One region of the Terrabacter terrae genome, then DNA from elsewhere that is predicted to be linked to it. Evidence: riboswitches for the same ligand, from Rfam matches in the RefSeq annotation. Region 1 holds a riboswitch; each other region holds the start of a gene.
What was found. A riboswitch is a leader RNA that binds a small molecule or an ion and turns the genes downstream of it on or off. The one in region 1 is predicted to bind cyclic di-AMP.
Positions count from the first base shown of each region.

Region 2: it holds a riboswitch for cyclic di-AMP, as region 1 does, so the genes downstream of both, ABD194_RS07990 (CHAP domain-containing protein) here and ABD194_RS11020 (transglycosylase family protein) in region 1, are expected to answer to the same signal.
Region 3: it holds a riboswitch for cyclic di-AMP, as region 1 does, so the genes downstream of both, ABD194_RS02850 (C40 family peptidase) here and ABD194_RS11020 (transglycosylase family protein) in region 1, are expected to answer to the same signal.

Region 1 covers NZ_BAAANB010000021.1:188,217-195,174, forward strand. Annotated here, with positions in the region: gene ABD194_RS11010 (CBS domain-containing protein) at 1-404, shown strand, start outside; gene ABD194_RS11015 (serine/threonine-protein kinase) at 489-2,306, shown strand; cyclic di-AMP (ydaO/yuaA leader) riboswitch at 2,707-2,829, shown strand; gene ABD194_RS11020 (transglycosylase family protein) at 2,859-3,551, shown strand; tRNA gene ABD194_RS11025 (tRNA-Thr) at 3,727-3,799, shown strand; gene ABD194_RS11030 (cation:proton antiporter domain-containing protein) at 3,989-5,305, opposite strand; gene ABD194_RS11035 (MerR family transcriptional regulator) at 6,051-6,958, opposite strand, start outside.
Region 2 covers NZ_BAAANB010000006.1:16,076-23,033, reverse strand. Annotated here, with positions in the region: partial or broken gene ABD194_RS08020 (ArsR/SmtB family transcription factor) at 1-153, opposite strand, end outside; partial or broken gene ABD194_RS08015 (transposase) at 291-1,070, shown strand; gene ABD194_RS08010 (multicopper oxidase domain-containing protein) at 1,360-2,079, shown strand; gene ABD194_RS08005 (hypothetical protein) at 2,295-3,347, shown strand; partial or broken gene ABD194_RS21615 (CbtA family protein) at 3,367-3,594, shown strand; gene ABD194_RS08000 (hypothetical protein) at 3,728-3,874, shown strand; gene ABD194_RS07995 (cupredoxin domain-containing protein) at 3,989-4,429, opposite strand; gene ABD194_RS07990 (CHAP domain-containing protein) at 4,678-5,598, opposite strand; cyclic di-AMP (ydaO/yuaA leader) riboswitch at 5,601-5,756, opposite strand; gene ABD194_RS07985 (cytochrome c biogenesis CcdA family protein) at 5,996-6,571, opposite strand; gene ABD194_RS07980 (TlpA family protein disulfide reductase) at 6,741-6,958, opposite strand, start outside.
Region 3 covers NZ_BAAANB010000001.1:610,547-617,504, reverse strand. Annotated here, with positions in the region: gene ABD194_RS02865 (ATP-binding SpoIIE family protein phosphatase) at 1-471, shown strand, start outside; gene ABD194_RS02860 (STAS domain-containing protein) at 464-919, shown strand; gene ABD194_RS02855 (DsbA family oxidoreductase) at 1,039-1,725, opposite strand; gene ABD194_RS02850 (C40 family peptidase) at 1,827-2,684, opposite strand; cyclic di-AMP (ydaO/yuaA leader) riboswitch at 2,685-2,852, opposite strand; gene ABD194_RS02845 (iron-dependent transcriptional repressor DtxR) at 3,071-3,766, opposite strand; gene ABD194_RS02840 (MFS transporter) at 3,796-5,025, opposite strand; gene ABD194_RS02835 (hypothetical protein) at 5,093-6,274, shown strand; gene pdxH (pyridoxamine 5'-phosphate oxidase) at 6,464-6,958, opposite strand, start outside.

The DNA.
Region 1 (6,958 bases):
AGGGCACTGAGGTCGTCACCATCAAGCCGGGTGAGACGGTCTCCACGCTGCTGGCCCTGCTGGCCGAGCATCGCATCGGCGCGGTCGTCGTGAGCACCGACGGGGCGACCGTCGAGGGGATCGTCAGCGAGCGCGACGTCGTGCGCCACCTGCACGCGACCGGCACCAGCGTGCTCGACGGTCCCGTCTCCCAGATCATGACGAGCGACGTCACGACCGGTTCGGCCGACGACAACATCGCCGACCTCGCCGGCACGATGACCGAAGAGCGGGTGCGGCACGTGCCCATCGTCGGCGCGGACGGCAAGCTGGCCGCCATCGTGTCGATCGGCGACATCGTCAAGCACCGTCTCTCCGAGCTGCAGTCCGAGCGCGACCAGCTGCGCGACTACATCAGCCACTGACGGCTGGGCCGTCCGCGCCGGAGACTTCGGGGCGCGCTGTGCCGGCGTTCATGGCGAAGGGCCGCGGTCGCATACCGTAGGGACATGACTGCGTACGACCGGACCGCGCGGGTGCCGAGCCCCCGGACCGGCGCGCGCACCGGCGCGCTGCCCGCGGCGTCGGGGTCCTCCCGAGCGGGCACCCTGCAGCGCATCGGGCCCTACCGGCTCATCGAGGAGATCGGCGAGGGTGGCATGGGCGTGGTCCACCTCGCCCTCGACCCTCGCGGTCGGGCGGTGGCCATCAAGGTGCTGCGCTCGCACGTCGCGCACGACGCCGATGCGCGCCAGCGCCTGGCCCGCGAGGTCGACACGCTCTCGCGCATCCGCGACGCCCGGGTCGCCACGGTCATCGACGCGGACGTCATGGCGCCGCGCCCCTACATCGTCACCCGCTACGTCCCCGGTCCGGCGCTCGACGAGGTCGTCGAGGACCACGGCGCGATGGCCCCGGCCGACCTGCTGCGGCTCGCGCGGGGCATCGCCGAGGCCATCCGCTCCATCCACGCCTGCGGGGTCGTGCACCGCGACATCAAGCCCGGCAACGTCCTCATCGAGGACGGTGACCCGGTGCTCATCGACTTCGGCATCGCCCACCTGCAGGATGACGTGCGCCACACGGTGGGCGGCCTCGTCATGGGCACCCCCGGCTACCTGTCACCCGAGCTGGTCGAGGGCGCCGCCATCACCGACGCCACCGACTGGTGGGGCTGGGCTGCCACGATCACGTATGCCGCGTCGGGCCGTCCGCCGTTCGGGCGCGGTCGCATGGACGCCGTGCTCGCCCGCGTCCGCGCCGGCGAGGTCGACCTCGACGGCGTCGACCCGCGCCTCGTCCCCCTCCTGCATGCCTCCCTGTCGCCGGACCCTCGCCTGCGTCCGCACGCCGACGAGGTCATCGCCGCCCTGGAGCTCTACGCCGCAGGGCAGGCTGCCACCGTGCCGAGCCCGAGCGGCAGGCTCTGGGACGACGGTCGGTCCGGTGCGGCCCCCGGCGACACGCAGACGGTGGCGGGCGGGAGCACCGCGGTCATGCCGCCGGTCGCGCCCACCGCCGTCCAGCCCGCTGCGCAGCTCCCCGGGGCCTTCGCACCCCTCATCGAGGAGCCGGGGCGGTGGGCTCCGCCTGCCGGGCGCCAGCGCGTCGCCCCGCCCGCACCGCCGGCACGCGGGCCGCGCTGGGACGACCCACCCGCGTCGTCGGGGGATTGGGACGGCGACTGGGACGACGACGACTGGGATGAGCCGGAGCCGGTCCAGCGGGAGGGTGACCCGCGCATCGGGCTCCCGATGCGCACCGGACTGATCGCGGCCGTCGCGGTGGCCTGGGTCGGCGCCCTGATGGCGTGGCCCGGGATGGCCCTCGTGGCAGTCGCTGCGCTCTCGGCCCTGGCCCGGGCCACCGACCGCTCGGTGACCGCGCTCGTCCTTCGCCGCTACGACTACGGCCGGCGGCGCAGCGACGTGCCCTTCGCCATCGTGTCCAGCCCGTGGCACCTCGTCGTCGGCGCGGTCGCCACGGTGGTCGGCCTGCTGCTGCCGGTGGCGGTCGGGCTCGCCGGTGTCTTCGCGACAGCACTGATGCTGAGCGGGACGCAGGGGAGCGACCTCGGTCCCGGCGCGCCTCCGACCCTGGCCGTGGGCGGGCTGCTCGGCCTCCTGACCCTGTGGTGGGGCCCCGGCGGCGCCTCGCTCCGCCGAGGGTCGCGCTCGATGGCCCGGAGTCTCGTTCCCGCCGGGCTGACCAGCCAGGTCGTGTCCGGCATCCTCGGCGTCTTCGGCGTGGTGGCGGCGGTTGCGGCACTGCGACATGGTGTGAGCTTCACCTGGAATCCCTTCAGCGCCAGCCCATTCGGCCGCTGACACAGCGAGGCGTCAAGCGTCGGAAGGGGGCTGCGCGCCGTGCGCAGCGACGCTGGAAAGCGGGCACGACGCATACGCCGGCTGTGTCGTCGATGTGGGAGCACGGTGAGGTCCGTGTGCAGCTAGCGCATCGGCGCTGAACAGTGGGTCGAGAAAAGATCACGAAATTGTCTCGACGTGGCTTGTGTGGCGTTGAAACCTCACGTACCGTCAATGCTCGGCGGCACCCCGACCTCAGGGTCGGGACGGGGGATCGACACGTGCTCCCGCTCCGCTTCGTCGCGTCCGGCTCCACCCGTGCGCTCTCCACAACTTCACATGGACACCCATAATCCGTTCCCTGTGCGCGCCGAGCCTCGCCAGCCAGGGATGTAGCCCACACCCGTGGGCCGGGCGAGGACGGGGGACCCAGTGCGGCCAGAGCGCCACGCGTGCAACGAAGCACGAGTGACGAGGACTGGCCTGGGGGTGAAGTCGCTTCTGCGACAGGGCACCTGACGCCCCAACCCGACAGCTAACCCCGCAGGCGCGCGTCAGGAAGGAATCACCACCATGCAGTACCTGTCCAAGCACGCTGCGGCGAAGAAGATCTCTGTGAAGCAGCGCCTTGCCGGCGTCGGCATCGCCGGAGCGGCCACCATCGTTGGCGGCCTCGCGACGGCCGGTTCGGCCAAGGCGTCCTCCGTCTGGGACGCGGTTGCCGCGTGCGAGTCGGGTGGCAACTGGCACATCAACACCGGCAACGGCTTCTACGGCGGCCTGCAGTTCACGCCGAGCACCTGGCGCGGCTACGGCGGCGGCGCCTACGCCTCGCGTGCCGACCTCGCCTCCAAGGCCCAGCAGATCGCGATCGCGCAGCGCGTGCTCGCCTCCCAGGGCCCCGGCGCCTGGCCCGTGTGCTCCGTGCGCGCCGGCCTGAGCCGCGGCAACGGCGGTGCCACCTCGAGCTCGATCACGGTCTCGCGTTCGACCGAGCGGGCCCCGGTGACGACGAAGAAGGTCACGACCTACCGGTCCACGACCAAGAAGTCCGTCAGCAAGAAGAAGACGTACGCCGTCCGCCCGGTCGTGCGCACCAACACGGCGCGGGGCGCCCAGATCACCGTCCGCAGCGGCGACACCCTGGGCGAGCTCGCCCAGCGCTACCACGTGGCCGGCGGCTGGAACACCCTCTGGAAGGCGAACGGGGCCCGGATCTCCAACCCCAACCTCATCTTCGTCGGCCAGGTTCTGCGCCTTCCCTGATCGACTGGTAGAACTGAGCCGGACGGCCTCGCGCGACCAACCCCTGGGTTGCGCGGGGCCGTCCTTCTCTGGCCCCGGACCCTGCCTCACGGCCGGCCCGGGGCCGTCCGTTTGCGCTTATGCCGCCGGGCTCCGTTACGCTTTCGCCCGTCCGCGGCGCTCACGTCGGGGGCGTGCTGGCGTGGCGCAATCGGTAGCGCACCTGTCTTGTAAACAGGGGGTTGGGGGTTCGAGTCCCCCCGCCAGCTCTCTGACCAGCACCGACATGGTTGTAGGTGTCCTCCCGGCCTGGTTACCCACCTCTTTGCCACCCTTTTCGCGTGCGGGCGGGATCCTGAGGGGGTCGGCGGACTCCAGCGCAGCGAGTACCCGTGGGTCAGCGAGACCGCGACCGAGGTAGACGTCCGGCGACATCGACACCCGCGCGCTTCGGTTGCTCAGCCCGGCTCGGCAGGGCTGTCGTCCGGCGTCTCGCCCGGTGCGTCTTGCGTGGCAGTGCTGGGAGCACGTGGTGGCAGCCCACGGACTGGGAGGTCGGGGACCGTCTTGCGTGTATCTGGCCGTCGCCGGGTGGCGGCACGCCCGTACCGCGTGGACAGCGGCGCGGCCGAGACGCCGTGCGCGAGAACGCTCAGCAGCACCGTCGTCCCGATGACGGCGACTGCCTCGTGCGCGCCCGTCCCGAGCTCCTCCAGGGCGATGAGCGCGAAGACGAGGGACGCCAGTCCTCGGGGACCGAACCAGCCGATGAACAGGACCGTGTCACGGTCCATGCCGCCGCCGAGCGAGGCCAGCGCCACGGGGACCATGCGCACGAGCGTGAGACTGAGCACGGCATACAGCACCACGGAGAGGGTGATGCCGTCGGCGATGATGGGCAGCGCGATCGCGCCGAAGGCGGTCCACACCAGGAGTGAGACCAGCCCGCTGGCCTGCTCCAGGAAGACGAGCTCGGCGGAGCCGCGTCGACCGGCGACCGCCCCGAACGCCACCCCGCCGCAGAAAGCGGCCACGAACCCGTTGCCCTGCAGGCTCACGGCAGCGGCATACGTGAGCAGGGCAAGGGCGAGGACGGCGATCCCGGTGAAGTCCTCGGCCGCCCAGTGGGCGCGACGGGCCCGCCGCAGCAGCCACGCACCGCCGAGCCCGATGGCGACACCGACGGCCACGCCGATGGCGAGCTCGAGCAACGCCCCGCCGGGACCTTCCATTCCCGCCAGGCCCTCGGCCGCCGACGCGGCGCCGGCGATCGCGACCATGACCACCGGGGTGGCGATGCCGTCGTTGAGGCCGCTCTCGACCGTGATCAACCGACGGATCCGTGCGGGCACGAGCGCGTTGGTCACCACGGGGATGCCGAGTGCTGCGTCGGTGGGGGCCAGTGCGGCCCCGACCAGCAGGGCCAGCCAGACGCCGAGTCCTGGGAGGAGCCATGCGGCGAGCAGCCAGCCGGCCAGGATGGTCAGCGGCAGGCCGACGGCGAGCAGCCGCACGTACTGTCCCGTCCCCTGGCGGAGGTCCTGGACCCGGATCCGCGCCGCGTCGCAGAAGAGCACCCACACGAGGGTGAGCTCGACCAACGGCTTGAGGGTCACGGGCGCGGCCGGCGCGTCGATCAGTCCGAGGACCGCCAGCAGGGCGCCGACCACGGTGAAGACGATCGGCGCGGAGAGGTCCGCTCTCTCCAGCTTGGCGGAGAGCACCCCCCAGCCGAAGATCGCCGCCATGACCAGCGGGACTGCTCCGAGCTCCACTCGACCCGCCCCCTCCGCCGTACCGCGTGCCTTTCGTGCGTTTCGTGCCCTGCTGCGTCAGCCTCCGGCGACGGGGGTGCCGGCGGGCCCCGGCAGCGCTGCGCGGTGCTGCGGGCCACCGCTACGCGGAGCGGCTCACCCGCGTCGCGGGTCAGGGTGAGCACGGTCGTCCAACGGGTCTTGACGGCGCGTTGCACCCGGACCGGGATGTCACCGTGCCGTTGTCGCGGCGCCTCGTTCCGGTAGACGAGGGCCGGGATTCCTGCGACCGCGCATGTGGTCGCCCGAGCCGACGACGGCTTGTTTCTCCTGGCTCTGGCTGGTGGTCATGGTGAGCTCCTCGTCGAACATGCCGGATATCACCACCGTCGCTCACCCCGGCTCATCCCGCTTCACCTTCCCGGGATGAACGTCGCTTCGGACGAGTGGCGCCACGTCCCGCGCCTCGCCGGCTCCCGTCGCGAGGATGTCGGGATTCATGACCGCACCGGCACTGTTCAGGGAGAGGCCTGCCGGCGCGCCCTGTACGCGGCCGGTGAAGAGGGTCAGCCGTGCAAGCCACCCCGGGTCCGCAGCCGCGAGTGTCTGGGCCGCCCGGTAGAAGTGGCGACGGTTGGCGTTGACCGAGCCACGGTCACCTTGTTCTGGAGGACCAGCTCCTTGCCGACATCGACAGGCGACAGGCCGGACAACCGCCCGCCGGCGCCGAGGTCGCGAACCAGGTCGGGCTTGGTCGGGAAGCAGGCTAGGTGCCGGGGGCAGGAGCGGACCCCGTCGGGACGGGGGCTGTGCCTGAAGCAGTGCGCAGGGCTGCGCTGACGAGGCGGGCCGCCTCGGAGATCGTCGCCGTCAGCGGGGTGCCGCCGGCAACCCCCGTGGCCGCGTGGCCCCCGACGTACACCACCGGAACGCCGTTGGTGCGCAGCACCTCGGTGACCGCGGCTGCGGCGTCGACGTCGCCCGAGTGCCGGGCGGCGATGACGGCTGCGTGGGGAGCGCTCGCTCGGACGGCAGCCGGCCAGCTCTCGAGCGGCACGTCGGCCCCGAGGTAGACGACATCGAGTCCGCTGCGGCGCAGGCAGACGGCGAACGCGAGCAGGGGCAGCTCGTGCCGGGATTTCGGTGGCAGGCCGACGAGCACGCGCGGACCCGGCGACGCCGTGGCCTCGAAGAGCGCGGCGAGCCGGCGCATCACCGCCGCCGACACGAAGTGCTCGGCGGCCACGTCGACCTCCCCGGACTCCCACGCGGCGCCGAGCCTCCTGAGCGACGGCATGAGCCAGTCGTCGAGGACTCGCTCGACCGAGGCCAGGGAGAATGCCTCGTCCAGCGCGCCCTGGAGGGCCACGGGGTCGAAGCGCGCGGCGATGTGGGTGAGCGCGTCGTGGTCGCGCAGCGGGGAGGGCGCCGACGCGTCTGCAGCAGGACCGACCGACGAGGCGGGTGCGTCCTGGGCGACTGGAGCGACCGACGCGGGGTCGGTCGCCAGGCGCGCAGCGCGCCGGGCCGGGACCCCGGAGTCGACGAGCAGGCGCATCCGGCGGAACACGTCGACGTCGTCGGCGCTGTAGGACCGGTAGGCGGCGGCGGTGCGGGCCGGTGTGACGACCGCGTAGCGGGACTCCCAGGCGCGCAGGGTGCTGGTCCCGATGC
Region 2 (6,958 bases), on a different contig from region 1:
CCGGGTCGGGTCCCCGAGGAGCTTGAAGACGGCCGACACCTGGACCAGGTCGGCCTCGGGGAGGGCGCGAGCTCGGACGTGTCGCACCGTCTCCGGGTGGACGCAGTGGTCGGTGCAGGCATCGATCCCGATCACCGTCTCATCTGAACGCATGCTCAGATGTTACGGTATCTCGACCACGTCGTGGAACCGACCGTCCGAACCGGGTGCGCGAGGTGGAGCACGACCAACTCGCGACTGCCCGCCGGTGCCCGTGACGGCGCCGTGCCGGCTCCTGCCCCGGAGGTCTCATGTTTGCGACCCAAGACAATCGCGGTTCTGACCGCGAGGAACGCCGCCAACGTGCCGCCCGGATGGCCGCCACGCAGAAGAGCCAAGAACGACGCCGCTCGCTCCTTCTCTGGGGCGGTGTCGTAACGGTCGTTCTCGCCATGGTGGCCGCCGTCGCGGTCGTGGTCGTGAAGGAGCGAGCGAGCCGCCCAACGCTTGACGCGGTCCGCTCCTACACGGTCAGCCAGGGCCATGTCACCACTCCGGTCGCCTACGCGCAGACTCCGCCCGCAGGGGGTGAACACGCGCCCGTGTGGCTCAACTGCGGCCAGTACACGTACCCGGTGGCCAACGAGAACGCGGTGCACTCCAAGGGTGGCGCGAAGACGTTCTTGTCCGCGCCGCAGGCCCGGGCGCTGGTCGCGACGGTCAAGCCGCGCGACCTCGTCGGCAAGACCCGGCGCCGCCTGGTTGTCGAGCTGATCGGTGACCTCGAGGTGATCGACCGCAAGATCAAGACGGCCGAGAAAGAGCTGACCGTGCTCGTCCAGGACCGCGGCTCCACGCTGCTGGAACTGACCGGGATCGGCCCCACCGGCGCCGCGCGGCTACTGGCCGACGTCCGGGACATCCACCGCTTCCGCGACAAGGACCGGTTCGCCTCGTGGAACGGCACCGCGCCGCTGGACGCGTCCTCCGGGGCGCAGCAACGCCACCGGCTGTCCCGGGCGGGCAACCGCCGGATCAACCGGACGCTGCACATCATGGCCGTCGTGCAGCTGCGCAACCCGACTCTCGGGCGGGAGTTCTACGACGCGCGCAAAGCCGGCGGGACACCATCGCTGATGGCGATGCGGTCCCTGAAACGACGCCTGTCCAACGCCTCGACGACCGCCACCACGGACTGCATCGAGACCAACCTGTTCCAGGCCTCGGGCAAGATCGCCGTCCACGCCGGCGTGCAGGTGACCAAGGCCTACTACCAGGAGTCCGGCACCGGGCACATGGTGGACCTCTTCGCCTACTCGACGCCCGGTCAGAGGCTGATCGTCAGCGGGACCGGGGTCTCCGACACGAAGATGCTTGAAGATGCCGCGGGCAAAGCGCCGCGAGGTCATCATCGACTTCACGAAGTACGCCGACGGCACGCCCACGACCAAGGGCGACGTGGTCTACCTGACCAACGTCATGAAGATGGACGACGGGCGCAAGTGGGACGCCTCCTCACGCTTCTCTTCGGACCCCGCCTACAAGGTGCCGGTGCTGAAGTTCATCATCGGCGACCCGGCTCCGGACTACAGCATCATGCCGCCACCGAACCGGCTGATGCGGGCCCTGCCGCCGCTGCCGAGCAACTGGCGCAGCCTGATGGACAACCGGCTCATCTTCGAGGTCGAGCGGGGCAGCGCCGGTGCCGACGTCGAGTGGCTCATCAACGGCAAGCCGTTCGAGCCGGGCACGGTCGCGAGCAGCCTCAAGAACCCGGCGGGCAAGGCGCCACTGGCAGAACAGAAGATGAACAGCTTCAACCTGTGGGAGATCCGCAACGGCGGAGGTGGCTGGGTCCATCCCTTCCACCTGCACATGGAAGAGCATCGGACGGTCATGCGCAACGGCCGGGACGTGTCGGTCAAGGCCGATCCGGGGCACCCCGAAGACGTGTCGCGTGAAGACCTGGTGGCCCTGGACCCGAGCGAGTCCGTGATCGTCTACCGCGGCTTCCGCGACTTCCACGGCCCCTACGTCGCGCACTGCCACAACCTCGCGCACGAGGACCACGCGATGATGTTCGGCTGGGAGATCACCTGAGCCGGACGACCGACCGCGGGTGGCCACCCATCGGGTGGCCACCCCGATCGCCTTGACGCACTTACCGTTTCACCGCAGACACGAGGCTGATCCGCATGGCGACTCATTTTCTCCACCCCCTCAGACCACGCGTGGCGAGCGCGGAGGCGCAGCCTTCAGCGCGGATCTCGTCAGCTCCGTCGGCCTCACCCGTCTCCGGGGTGCCGTGGCTGACGGTGATCTCCCTCGCGGTCGTCCTCGCCTTCGCGGACGGGTTCTGGGTGATCTCGCTCCGCGGCGCGGTCGGCGCGATCGAGCGCACGAGTGAGCCGTTCGCGACGTGGGTGCGGGAGTCGGCGGTCATGGTCCCGGTGTACGCCCTGGCCGTCCTCGCCGCCCTCACCCTGGCCCTGCGACGGTTCGGCTCCGTCCTGCGCGGTGCCCGCGCCGTCGTCTCCTCGGCCTGGCTCGTCGCCCTCGCCGCCTCGGTCGTGGGCGCCGGGCACCTCGCCGTCAGCTCCGCCGTCGACTTCCGCCTCCAGTCCGGCCTCATCGAGCACATGGGATCCATGAGCCGCACCTGCGGCGCCGACTGCATCGCCCGGCTCCAGTCCGATGGTTTCTGGCTGCAGGCCCGCGCCACGGGCTACGGCGCCGCCCTCGTCCTGCTGACGAACGTCGTCGTCGTGGTGTGGATGGTCGCGATGCGGGGAGGGCGGCTGCGGGTCGTCTCGCCTCGGCGCGGACACGCCTCCCGCGTGGACGACCGCGTCCTCGGCCTCGCCGGAGCGCTCGTCGGTGCCGCAGTGATCCACCTCGTGGTCGTGCCCGAGCACCTCGCCGAGTGGGCCGCGGCCGGCCTCTTCTTCCTCGTGCTCGCCGTCGCCCAGCTCGTCGTGGCCGGGGCCGCGCTGGTGCGTCCGGGGCGTCTCTCCTGGCTCGCAGCCGTCGTGGTGTCCGCCGGCCCCGTCGTGCTCTGGGCCGTCTCGCGGACCGTGGGGCTGCCGCTCGGCCCCGAACCGGGCGTGCCCGAAGCCCTCGGCATCGCCGACCTCGCCGGCGCGCTGCTCGAGACGGCAGCGGTCGCCCTCGCGCTCTCGCTGCGCTCCCGCCCGGACCGGTCCGTCGACGCCGAAGGGACCCACACGCACCGGACCGGTCTCGTCGTCGTCGCCCTGCTGGCCGTCACCGTCGTGGGGGTCGCCGGCAACGGCATGCTGCTCCTCGGCGGCGACCCCCACGCGGCGAGCACCGCACAGGTCGAAGCCTCCTCGCCCGGTCAGGGCTGAGCCGGCCGCACTCACCAGCATCCGGTGTCCCGGGTCCGATCTCAGGATCCGGGCGGCCGGGGTCAGGCGCCGATGCCGCTCCATCGTCCTCGTTGCTCTCGGCTTCGGTGTCTTCACCCTGGCGCCAGCGCTGAAGATCCCCGGCAATCCTCCGGCCGTGGGCGACCCGGCAACCGTCGGCCGCCGCACACTGATCTACGTGCTGACGATCCTGATCGCCCTCGCGCTGGTGCTCGCCGCCTTCGAACTGGACCGGGCACCTCACGATCCGCGGACTAGCTGGCCCGGTCCGAACCAGCATCGTCCTGGTCGCGTTCCTCACCGTCGCCGGCACGATCTTCGCAGTCACCCCAGGCACCCCCGACACGATCGCGGCGGACATGCCGGCCAGGTTGATCTGGGACTTCCGGATCGCCTACCTCGCCGAGCTCGGGCTCATGCGGGCCACGCTCGGGGTGGTCTTCGGCCTGCTGGCCACCCGCAAGCAGGTTCCCACCGCTGATCCTCACGGGGCCCTAACGGCGTGACGGGAAGGGCGACGTCATCACCGGATGTGCTTCGACCGGCCACCTGCCACTTCGCACCGCCGCCGCGGCGGAGACGTTCAGCGCTGAATGGGTGGCCGCCGCGGCGATTGCCGTTCAGCTGACGGTGATCCTGAGCTCCATGCCCACCGAGCGGTGGCTCCCTACCGGACACCACAGGGTGTAAATGCCCGGGACGAGGTCGACGGTGATGGCGGCGTCAGCCTCGCCAGGATCGAGGATGCCGGTCGAGGCCGTTTCGACGCCAAGTCCCTCGATCGCGACGGCGTGCGGCGCCTTCCCGCGCTCTCGTGCGACGAACGTGAACGTGCCGGGCTCAAACGCCTTCTTGTCGAGTCTGATCGCAAACTCCGTCGGATCCGCCATGACCTGCGTGCCTTCGATCGTTGGCGTGCTTTCGACGTTGCTGGAGTCGGCGGAGTCGGCGTCTGAACCACGACACGCAGAGAGCATGGCTGCTAGCGGCAAGACGATCAGCCAGCCAGCCAGCTTGCACTGAGGAGTTCTGCACCGCATTGTCGTCAACGATCCCACCACCTCACACAGGATCTGCCGCGCCTCTTCAGGCTACGCCCAGCCGTGACCCGCGGGCCGCGGTGATCGTGGTCCACGTACACCTCGCACAGCCAGGCGAACGTCGCGGGGTCTGACTCTCCTCGCCTCGGCACGCCGGTGGCGATGCCCGCGATGATCCGCGACGAGCGCGCTGGGTGCGGGGTCGTGGAAGCCCTCTGCGGACGCCGGCGCCCTGCGGGACGGCGGGGGCGCCGGCGACCGGTGGTGTCTTACGGTGCGTAGATGTACCTCATCCCGCTGATGTCGGTGACGGTGCGGGTGTTGTAGTTGAACGGTCCGGCCAGTGCGTTCATCTCGATGATGGTGACCCGGTCGCCGTTGACGGCGGTGACCCAGCCGAGGTGGCCGGCGCTGGATGAACCGTGGACGCCGGGTTGCATCACGACGATGGACCGGGTTCGCGGTGTCCCGCTGACGGTGTAGCCGGCGTTGGCGGCTCTGGTGCCCCAGACGAGCGCGTTGCCCGTCCAGCCGCCGGGGTAGTAGCCCTCAGACTGGTACCACTTGTTGAGCACACCCCAGGTGCATTGCCCTGCTGATCCCCAGTTGTAGGGGGAGCGGCCGCCGGCGGTGGCGCTCGGCGCGGCGTTGCTGGCGCTCGGCGTGGGGTTGCTGGCGCTCGGCGTGGGGTTGCTGGCGCTCGGCGCGGGGTTGCTGGCCCCCTTACTCGTACCGGTGGTCTTGGTCAGGCTCCGGCGCGTCAAGTCTCGCGAGGCGCGGGACTGGGCCTCACGTTTGGCGTCTACGGCCCGTTGCGCGGCTTGCTGCTCCTTCTCCGCGATCACATCGGTGATGACCTTCGCTGCCGCAGAACGCGGACCCGGGCGCGGCCGGGTGAAGCCGATCGAGGTCAGGGCAGAGGGAACCGTCGTGGCCTGCACGGCAGTCTGGCCGCTGGCCCATGTCGTGGCCGGGGGTCCCGTGACGGCTGGTGCGTTCGCTGACGCGGTGCTCTGGCTCTCGGCTTCGGCCGGTGGGGCGAGGGTGCTGACCAGCCCGCCGGCGGCCGCGAGGATCGCCGCCCCCTTCATGGCGGGCTGTGCGGACTCGCGCGCGATGACCGCGAGCTCGGCGATGGGGTTGGCCCCACCGGGTGGCCGATGCCGGCCGGGGCGTCGGGTGGTGTTCATGTGCGACCTCTCTCGCGCCTACGGGGTTAGCTGTCGGGTTCGGGCCGGAGGTTGTGGCCCGGCCGGTGCGTCAGCACCGGCTTCACCCCGAGGACGTCGGTGAGAACGTCCGGTGGTGGTTTCCCCGCTCCTGCCGTGCGTCTGGGTGTGGACTCGTGGTGGTGGCAGGACTCGGCGCCACCGCGAGTGCCCTGATGGGCTAGGTAGGTAAATGGGTAGACCATGGAGACACCGTCGGAGCGGTGTCTTCAAGCCTTTGGACCCAGTTGGGCAGATGGTGTCGTATCAGCCCGATCTGGACGTGTTGAGGGTTCGGCGATCTGTCTCCTTCTGTGGTTGCGGCCCTGTGGGTGTAACGGCGCCGCTCTGGCGGGCCACTTGGAGCCGGTTTGAGTGGTCAGACGATGGTCCTGAAGTTGTTGATCAGGCGTGACTGGAGCCAGGTGATGACAGGCTCCCAGAGGCCGCCGAGCATGAAGACGCCGACCGTGAGCAGGATGATGCCGCCGGTCAGCCGGATGGGCCGGCGGTGTCGACGCAGCCAGTCGCTGGCGCGGCTGGCCCGTTCGTATCCAGCGGCCATGGCGAGGAAGGGCAGGCCCAGGCCGAGGCAGTAGGCGACCGCAAGGGCGATGCCGCGGCTGACTGTCCCGGACTGCGCGGACAGTGGTGCGGCCATGGCGAGGATCGCGGCGAGCGTTGGGCCTTGGCAGGGGCCCCACCCGATGCCGAAGGCGACCCCGAGCAGCGGCGCTCCGCCCAGCCCAGTGGCGGGGCGCCACCGCGGCGTCAGCGACCACGACCTGCCCACCCCGAGGGAGAGCAGGGCGGTGACGATGACGACGGCTCCGCTGATGCGCAGCAACCCGGACTGGTGTTCCTGCATTGTCAGGGATGCGGCGGCGACGATTCCTGCGCCGATGATGAAGACGGTGCTGAAGCCGAGCACGAAAAGTAACGTCCCCAGGACCATGCGGCCGCGGCGTCGCTCGGCCAGCGGCTGCTCCGACAGCCCCCGGTCACGTACCCGAGGAAGCCGGGGACGAGGGGCAGGACGCAGGGGGAGGCGAACGAGACGATCCCAGCGAGGACCGCGACACCGAGTGCGACGACGACGGGAGCGGAGGTCAGATCGGCGGGGCTCATGCAGCGCGCACGTCCTCGACCAGACCGACAAGGGTTGAGGCGGTCAGCGGCCCGAGCACGCGCGCCGCGATCCGGTGTTGCCGGTCCAAGACCAGGGTCGTCGGGGTGGCAGGTGCTTTCCCGTCGAGGGAGATCATCCGCTGACCCCCGTCGTAGGCGAGGGACGGGTAGGGGACGCGGTTGGCGCGGATGAACGCCATCGCGGACTCGGGGC
Region 3 (6,958 bases), on a different contig from region 1:
GCGATGCGGCTGGCCCCGTCGGTAGAAGGTGAGCTGGACGTGCGGCTGCCCGCCGAGGCCCGCAACCTCGTGCAGGTGCGGAATGCCCTGCGCCGCTGGCTCCACGAGGTCGGCGCCTCGGAGCAGCAGGCCGACGAGGTCCTGGTGGCCTGCGGCGAGGCGTGTGCCAACGTCGTCCAGCACGCCTACAGCGCCACGACGGCAACCGGCGACCTGCTCGTGGAGGCGCGACTGCTCGAGGACACGGTCCACCTGCGGGTGCGCGACGAGGGGCAGTGGCGCCCCGCCACCGACCGCGGGGGCGGCTGGGGCCTGCAGCTGATGCGAGCGCTCATGGACGAGGTCGAGGTCGAGCACACGACGGCGGGCACCACGGTGAGCCTGCGCCGGCGAGTCGACCTCGTGTCCCGACCGGAGCCGCCGCCGTCACCGCACCGGTCCACGGCGCCCGCGAGCGAGCCTCGTGAGTGACCTCGCCCGCGTCGAGACGAGCCGCGTGGACGCCACCCAGGTGGTCCGCGTCACCGGCGAGCTCGACCTGTCCAACGCGCACGCCGTCGTGGACGCCGTCGGCCATGGCGTCCCGGAGCACGTGACGCTCCTCGTCCTCGACCTCGCCGGCACGACCTACCTCGACAGCGCCGCCATCGCGTCGCTCTTCCGGCTCGCGCAACGCCTGCGCGACCACCGTCAGGAGCTGCGACTGGTGGTACCCCGGGAGGCGCCGACCCGGGCGGTCGTCGAGCTGACCCGCCTGAGCCAGGTGGTCACCGTGGACGAGAGCGCTGCTGATCTGCCGCAGGCTTCGCGGGCGTATGCCGCCCTGCCGCCCCTCGAGGCCGTCGTGAGCGAGCGCTGGGGTGGGGGCGCAGGCGAGGGCCCACCGCGAGACGGGGGCCCTGTCCGCGACAGCAGCTAGGTCGCTCCGCCGGAAAGCCCGTCGAGAGCCCGGCGAGCGCTGGCGAGGACGGGTCAGAGAGCCGGGCGAGCGCTGGCGAGGACGGGTCAGAGAGCCGGGCGAGCGCTGGCGAGGACGGGTCAGACGGACTGCGTGGCGACGCCCCGAAGGAGGGCGAGGTAGTCGTCGACGGGCTTGGCACCGGACAGGGCGGCATACCCGTTGGCGAGGACGAAGGGTGTGGACGTGACGCCCATGGAGCGCGCCTCGCGCTCGTCCGCACGGACCTGCTCGCCGTACTCGTCGGAGGCGAGGACCGCCGCGACGCGACGCTCGTCGAGGCCGCACTCGGCCGACAGCCGCTGCAGCACCTCGTGGTCGTCCAGGGCCATCCCCTCGCCGAAGTGGGCGGCATGGAAGCGCTCGAAGGCGGCCGAGCGGAGTGCAGGGCCGCCCATCTCGCCCGCGAGCGCACACAGGCGGTGGGCGTCGAAGGTGTTGGCGCGCACGGCACGGTCCCAGTCGAAGACGAGGTCGTCGGCCTGGGCCTCCTCGCTGGCCTTGGCGTTCATCAGCCGGCCGGTGCCCGCGTCACCGCCGCCGTAGCGCGTGGACAGGTGCTCGCTGACCGGCACTCCCCCGCCCACCGGGACGTCGGGGTCGAGCTCGAAGGCGCGCAGGCGCACCGTGACGTCGTGGGGGCGCTCGAAGGCGGCGATCGCCGCCTCGATGCGGCGCTTGGCCACCCAGGAGTAGGGGCAGACCAGGTCGCTCCAGAGGTCGAGCTCGATGAGGGTCGTGGACTCCGCGGCAGGCTGATCGGTCATCGCCTCAGTCAATCACGGACGCTGCTGCCTGCCGGGGAACGCACGGTGCCCCCACCGCGGACGGTGGGGGCATCGTGGACGGTCGGCGCGAGAGGCTGCGCTCAGAAGCGGCCGTAGCCGGACGGCGTCGTCCAGATGGAGTGGTTGCCGACGGTGGTGCCGGGGCGCTGGGCGTCGATCATGCGGCCCGGGCTGACGTAGATGCCCACGTGGTAGGCCGGCGAGCCGAAGAAGACGAGGTCGCCGGGGCTCGGGCTGCTGACCGGGGTCGCGGCCGACTGCTGCGCGGACGCGGTGCGCGGGATCGAGATCCCGGCGTGGCGGTAGACGTAGGAGGTGAAGCCCGAGCAGTCGAAGCCGGACGGGGTCGTGCCGCCGTAGACGTAGGGGACGCCGAAGAGCGACTGGGCGATGCCCACGATGCCCGACGCGCTGGGAGCCGGCACCGGAGCGGTGTTGATGGCGACTCGTGCGCTCGAGCGCGAGGCGCGCTGCGTGGTCGCCTGGCGGGCGACAGCCTGGTCGGCGGCAGCCTGGTCCGCGGCAGCCTGGTCCGCGGCAGCCTTGGCAGCGGCGTCGGCGGCAGCCTTCTGCGCGGCGGCCTCGGCCGCGGCCTTCTGCTCGGCGCGCTCGGTCTTGACCTTGATGTCCTCGATGACGACCGGGCTGGGCTTGGCCTGCTTCAGCGCGGGCCTGGCGTAGCCGATGGCCGAGAGCGCGTTGCCCGCGGTGAGGGTGCCGGCCGCGGGACCGACGGCGGCCGGAGCGGCGACGACGCTGCTCGAACCGTCGGCGGCATGTGCCGTGCCCGCGAACGAGGCGACGAGCCCACCGGAGGCCGCGACGATGGCGACACCCTTCACAGCGGGCTGGGCCGACTCCTTGGCGATCGTCTTGAGCTCTGCAACCGCGCTGAATCGACCGGGGGCGCGATGGCGCCCGGGAACGTTCTGAGCCACTTTTTGACCTCTCGACGCCTGCGAGGTGAGCTGTCGGGTTCGGGCTGGAGGTACTGCCCGGCCTTCGCTCGGACCGAGTTCGGTCCACGGAGGGCTTCACCCCGAGGACGTCTCACGACGTCCGGAGAAAGTGGTTCCCCCGCTCCTGCCATGCGGTTCGTGCCGAGCCCGGGTCGATGGCAGGACTAGGCGGTCCGACCCAGGGCACCTGCTCGACGGGGAGAGCAAGTGGGGCCAACCGTACCCAATGCCCCCGTTCTTGTCACGTTCCGGTCTCGGGAGGTCAAAGTGCCCGCCACCACCGCGTAAAGGACGTGCGTGACCAACCGCCACCGCAACGCGTGGAGGACCGCGTCGAAGGACCGCAGGAAGATGCGGCCGGAGAGTCAGGCGGCCTGGCAGAAGACGTGGACGGCCACGTCGTCGGGGAGCGAGACGCCGTTGGAGGGCTGGTCACCCTCCCGGACGGCGAGGACCCGCCCCGCCTCACGCACGACCTCGACCCGCGCCCCGGGCACCACGCCGGCGCTCGTCAGGAGGGCGAGCGCCTCGGGGTCGACCTGCACCGGCTCGCCGATGCGGCGGATCGTCACCACGGACGGTGCATCGCCGACGACGGCGGCGAGCGTGCGCAGGCCGGAGAGGAAGTCCTCCTGCTGCTGGACGCCGAGCTCCTCGAGGCCGGGGATGGGGTTGCCGTAGGGCGACTCGAGGCCCTCGCCGATGAGGCCGAGGATCTTGCGCTCCACCTTCTCCGACATGACGTGCTCCCAGCGGCACGCCTCGTCGTGGGCGTACTCCCACTCCAGGCCGATGACGTCGACGAGCAGCCGCTCCGCAAGGCGGTGCTTGCGCATGACCCGCGTGGCCAGCAGCCGGCCGTGGTCCGACAGCTCCAGGTGACGGTCCCCGGAGACGGCCACGAGGCCGTCGCGCTCCATGCGGGCCACCGTCTGCGACACCGTGGGGCCCGAGTGGCCGAGACGCTCGGCGATCCGGGCGCGCAGGGGGACGATGCCCTCCTCCTCCAGCTCGAAGATCGTGCGGAGGTACATCTCGGTGGTGTCGATCAGGTCGGTCACGGTCATACCTTCTCAGAGTCGGGCAGCGGTCAGGTCCGGCCCGATGCCGCTGCCCGGGTGGGGTCGTGGCGCGGCACCCAGATGCGCAGCCAGCCCGCTCCTACGAGGGCTCCGGCGCCGAGGACGACCGCGGAGGCGCCGAGGGACAGCACAGCGCTCAGCCCGGACAACGCCAGCGGGCCCGCTGCCCTTCCCAGATCGGCACAGAGGCGCCAGCCGCCCAGGAACTGGGCCCGGCCGTCGGCCGGGGACGCATCGGCGCCGAGGGTCATGATCAGTCCCGCGCCGAGGCCGTTGCCCACCCCGAGCACGGTCGCCGCGGCCGTCACCGCGACCAGGCTCGTGGCCAGCGGCAGCACCACCATGCCGAGACCCAGCACGAGCATGCTGGGAACTGCCGCCGCGACCCGGCCGTAGCGGTCCATGAGCCACCCGGAGGGGTAGAAGAGCGCCATGTCGATCGCGCCGGCCACGCCGAAGACGAGGGAGGTCTGCGCCGGCGAGAAGCCGACCGACTCCGCCCAGAGCGGGATGAGGGCCTCGCGGATCGCTCGGGCCCCGGCCACGCACATCGCCCCCGTGCCGAGCGTGAGCAGGACGTGCCGGTGCTGCACCAGCACCGAGGCGACGCTGCGGGGCGCACCGCCACCCACGACCCGGTGCGCCTCGGCCGTGATGTCGGGTGCGAGGAGGACGAGGACGAACGCGGCGATGCTCGCGATGCCGCCGACGGCATACGCGGACTCGGTGCCCCAGCGCACGATCACGAGCGAGCCGATGAACGGGCCGACGAAGGACCCGATCCGGTTCACTCCGCCGAGCGTGGACAGCGCGCGCGCCCGCATCGCGACCGGGACGGCCTCGGTGAGGTAGGCCTGCCGGGCCAGTCCGAAGAGGGAGCCGGCCAGCCCCACGACCAGCACGCCGGCGAAGAGCATGACCAGCCCGCCGGCGAGCGCCGCGAGCAGCATGCCGGCGGCCTCGACGACCGCGGCGATGAGCAGGGCACGACGCTCGCCGATGCGGGCGGCGAGCGCCCCCGAGGGCAGGTCGCCGAGGAGCTGGCCCACGCCCATCATGGCGACGAGCAGGGCCGCGAGCCCGACGGAGGCTCCGAGCTCGCGGGCCGACACCGCCACGATGGGCGTCACGGCGCCCGCGCCCATCGAGCCCAGCAGCGTCGGGCCGTATGCCGACAGCGCGATCGCGCGCAGGCTGCCGCTGCGCTCCCCCTGGCCGTCCCCCCGCGTCTCGGTCACGCCACAGGACCCTAACGATCGGGTTACTCGGCTGGCCGCCCCGGCCCGCCGACGGAACCATGGGCGCGTGGCAGCAGGCGCGTCGACGAACGAGACGGGTGCGGGGCAGAGGTCCCGCACCGTCAGCCTGCTGCTGCTCGGCGCCGTGGCGGCCTCTCTCGCCCTGGCGACGCGCGCGCCGATGGCGACGGCGGTCATCGGGCTCATCCTCTTCGGCGTCCTCCACAACGTGCTCGAGGTGCGCTACGTCGTCGGCCGGTTCTCCGCGCTGCTGACCCGGCCCTTCCTCGACCTGCTCGCCGCACTCGTGGCCGGGGTGGTCGCCTGCCGGCTGCTCGCCATGGTCGCGCCCGGCTCGGCGCGGCTCGCCGAGATCGTGCTCGGCTACGCGATCCTCGCAGCGGCCGCGCACCACGGCCTGCAGGGCCGGCGGCGGCTCATCGCCTTTCTCACGCTCGGCCTGGCCACGGTCGCGTCGCTGGCCTTCCCGGCCTACCACTTCCTCGTGCTCGCCCACCTGCCCAACGTCGTGCCGCTCTTCTTCCTCTGGGACTGGTCCCGGCGCATCGGCTCGCGACGAGGTCGACGGGTCTTCCGAGCCGTCCAGCTGCTGTGGGTCGTGGTCGTGCCGGCCGTCGTCCTGCTCGGCGGCGTCGACGGGTGGCTCGGCGCCGGCCCGGGAGTGGTGCGCAGCGTCGTCGGCGACGGCCAGTCGCTGCTCGCGGCAAGTGCCCCGCCGGGAGCAGCGGTCACCGTGGTCGCCCTGCGCCTGCTGACGGTGTTCGCGTTCATGCAGACCATGGGCTACGTGGTGTGGATCGCGTTCCTGCCGCGGGTGGCGCCCGACGCCGCGGCGGCGTTCGAGACGCGGGCGCCGTGGGCCACGGGGCCACGGCTCTGGGCCGCGGGCTTCGTGGCAGCCGCCCTGTTCGCCGTGCTGTTCGGCGTCGACTTCGGCCGGGCCACGACGCTGTATGCCGCCCTGGCGAGCGTCGCGACGTACCTCGAGCTGCCGGTCCTGCTGCTCCTGCTCACCGGAGGGCTGGCCGGCGGTCTCGCCGGAGGACTGGCCGGAGGACTGGCGGCCGAGCACGGCCCGGACGGCCGGGACGGCCGGGCGGACGGAGACGATCCGGGCCACGAGGGCGGCACGGTCATCCCTCTCCCCGAGACGCGCGGGGCCGCGCCGCAGGTGCCGACTGCCCTTCCGCTCGAAGGGCCGGGCAGCGCCGGACGACATTCCGCGTAAATGGGCTTGCCGCCCTGCCGGGGCCGGACGTACGGTCGAAGAGTCGAAACCGAAGGGAGGTGATCCGAGAAGTGATTTCTTCCGGAGCGTGTGAGGTGGCCACGCGATAGTCGCGCCCCATCCACACCCATGGATGAAGCAGGGCAGTCCGACCTGGTCGGACTGCCCTGTTCCGTGCTCGCCCTCAGTTCAGGGCTGGAGCCGCAGCCTCTCCCAGGAGCCGGCGTCGGCCAGGTCCCCCTCGCCGGTGCGGCGGAAGACGATGCGGTCGTGCAGGCGGTTGCGACGGCCCGCCCAGAACTCGACCTCGTCGCAGACGACGCGCCAGCCACCCCAGAAGTCCGGCACCGGCACGTCGTGCGCTCCCCCGGTCTCCGGGAAACGCTCGAGCACCTCCTGCCACCGGCGCTCGAGCTCGGCGCGGTCGACGGCGGGGCTCGACTGGTCCGAGGCCCACGCCGACAGGCGCGAGCCGTAGGGCCGTGAGTTGAAGTAGGCCTCGACCTCGTCGCGCTCCACCAGCTGCGCCGTGCCGCGGAACCGGATGGCGCGGTAGAGGGAGGGCCAGGTCAGGGCCGCCGCGATGCGCGGGTTGGCCCCCAGGTGCCGGCTCTTCGCCGAGCGCAGGTTGGTCACGAAGCCGGGTCCCCGCTCGTCGAAGAAGCGCATGAGGACGGTGCGCAC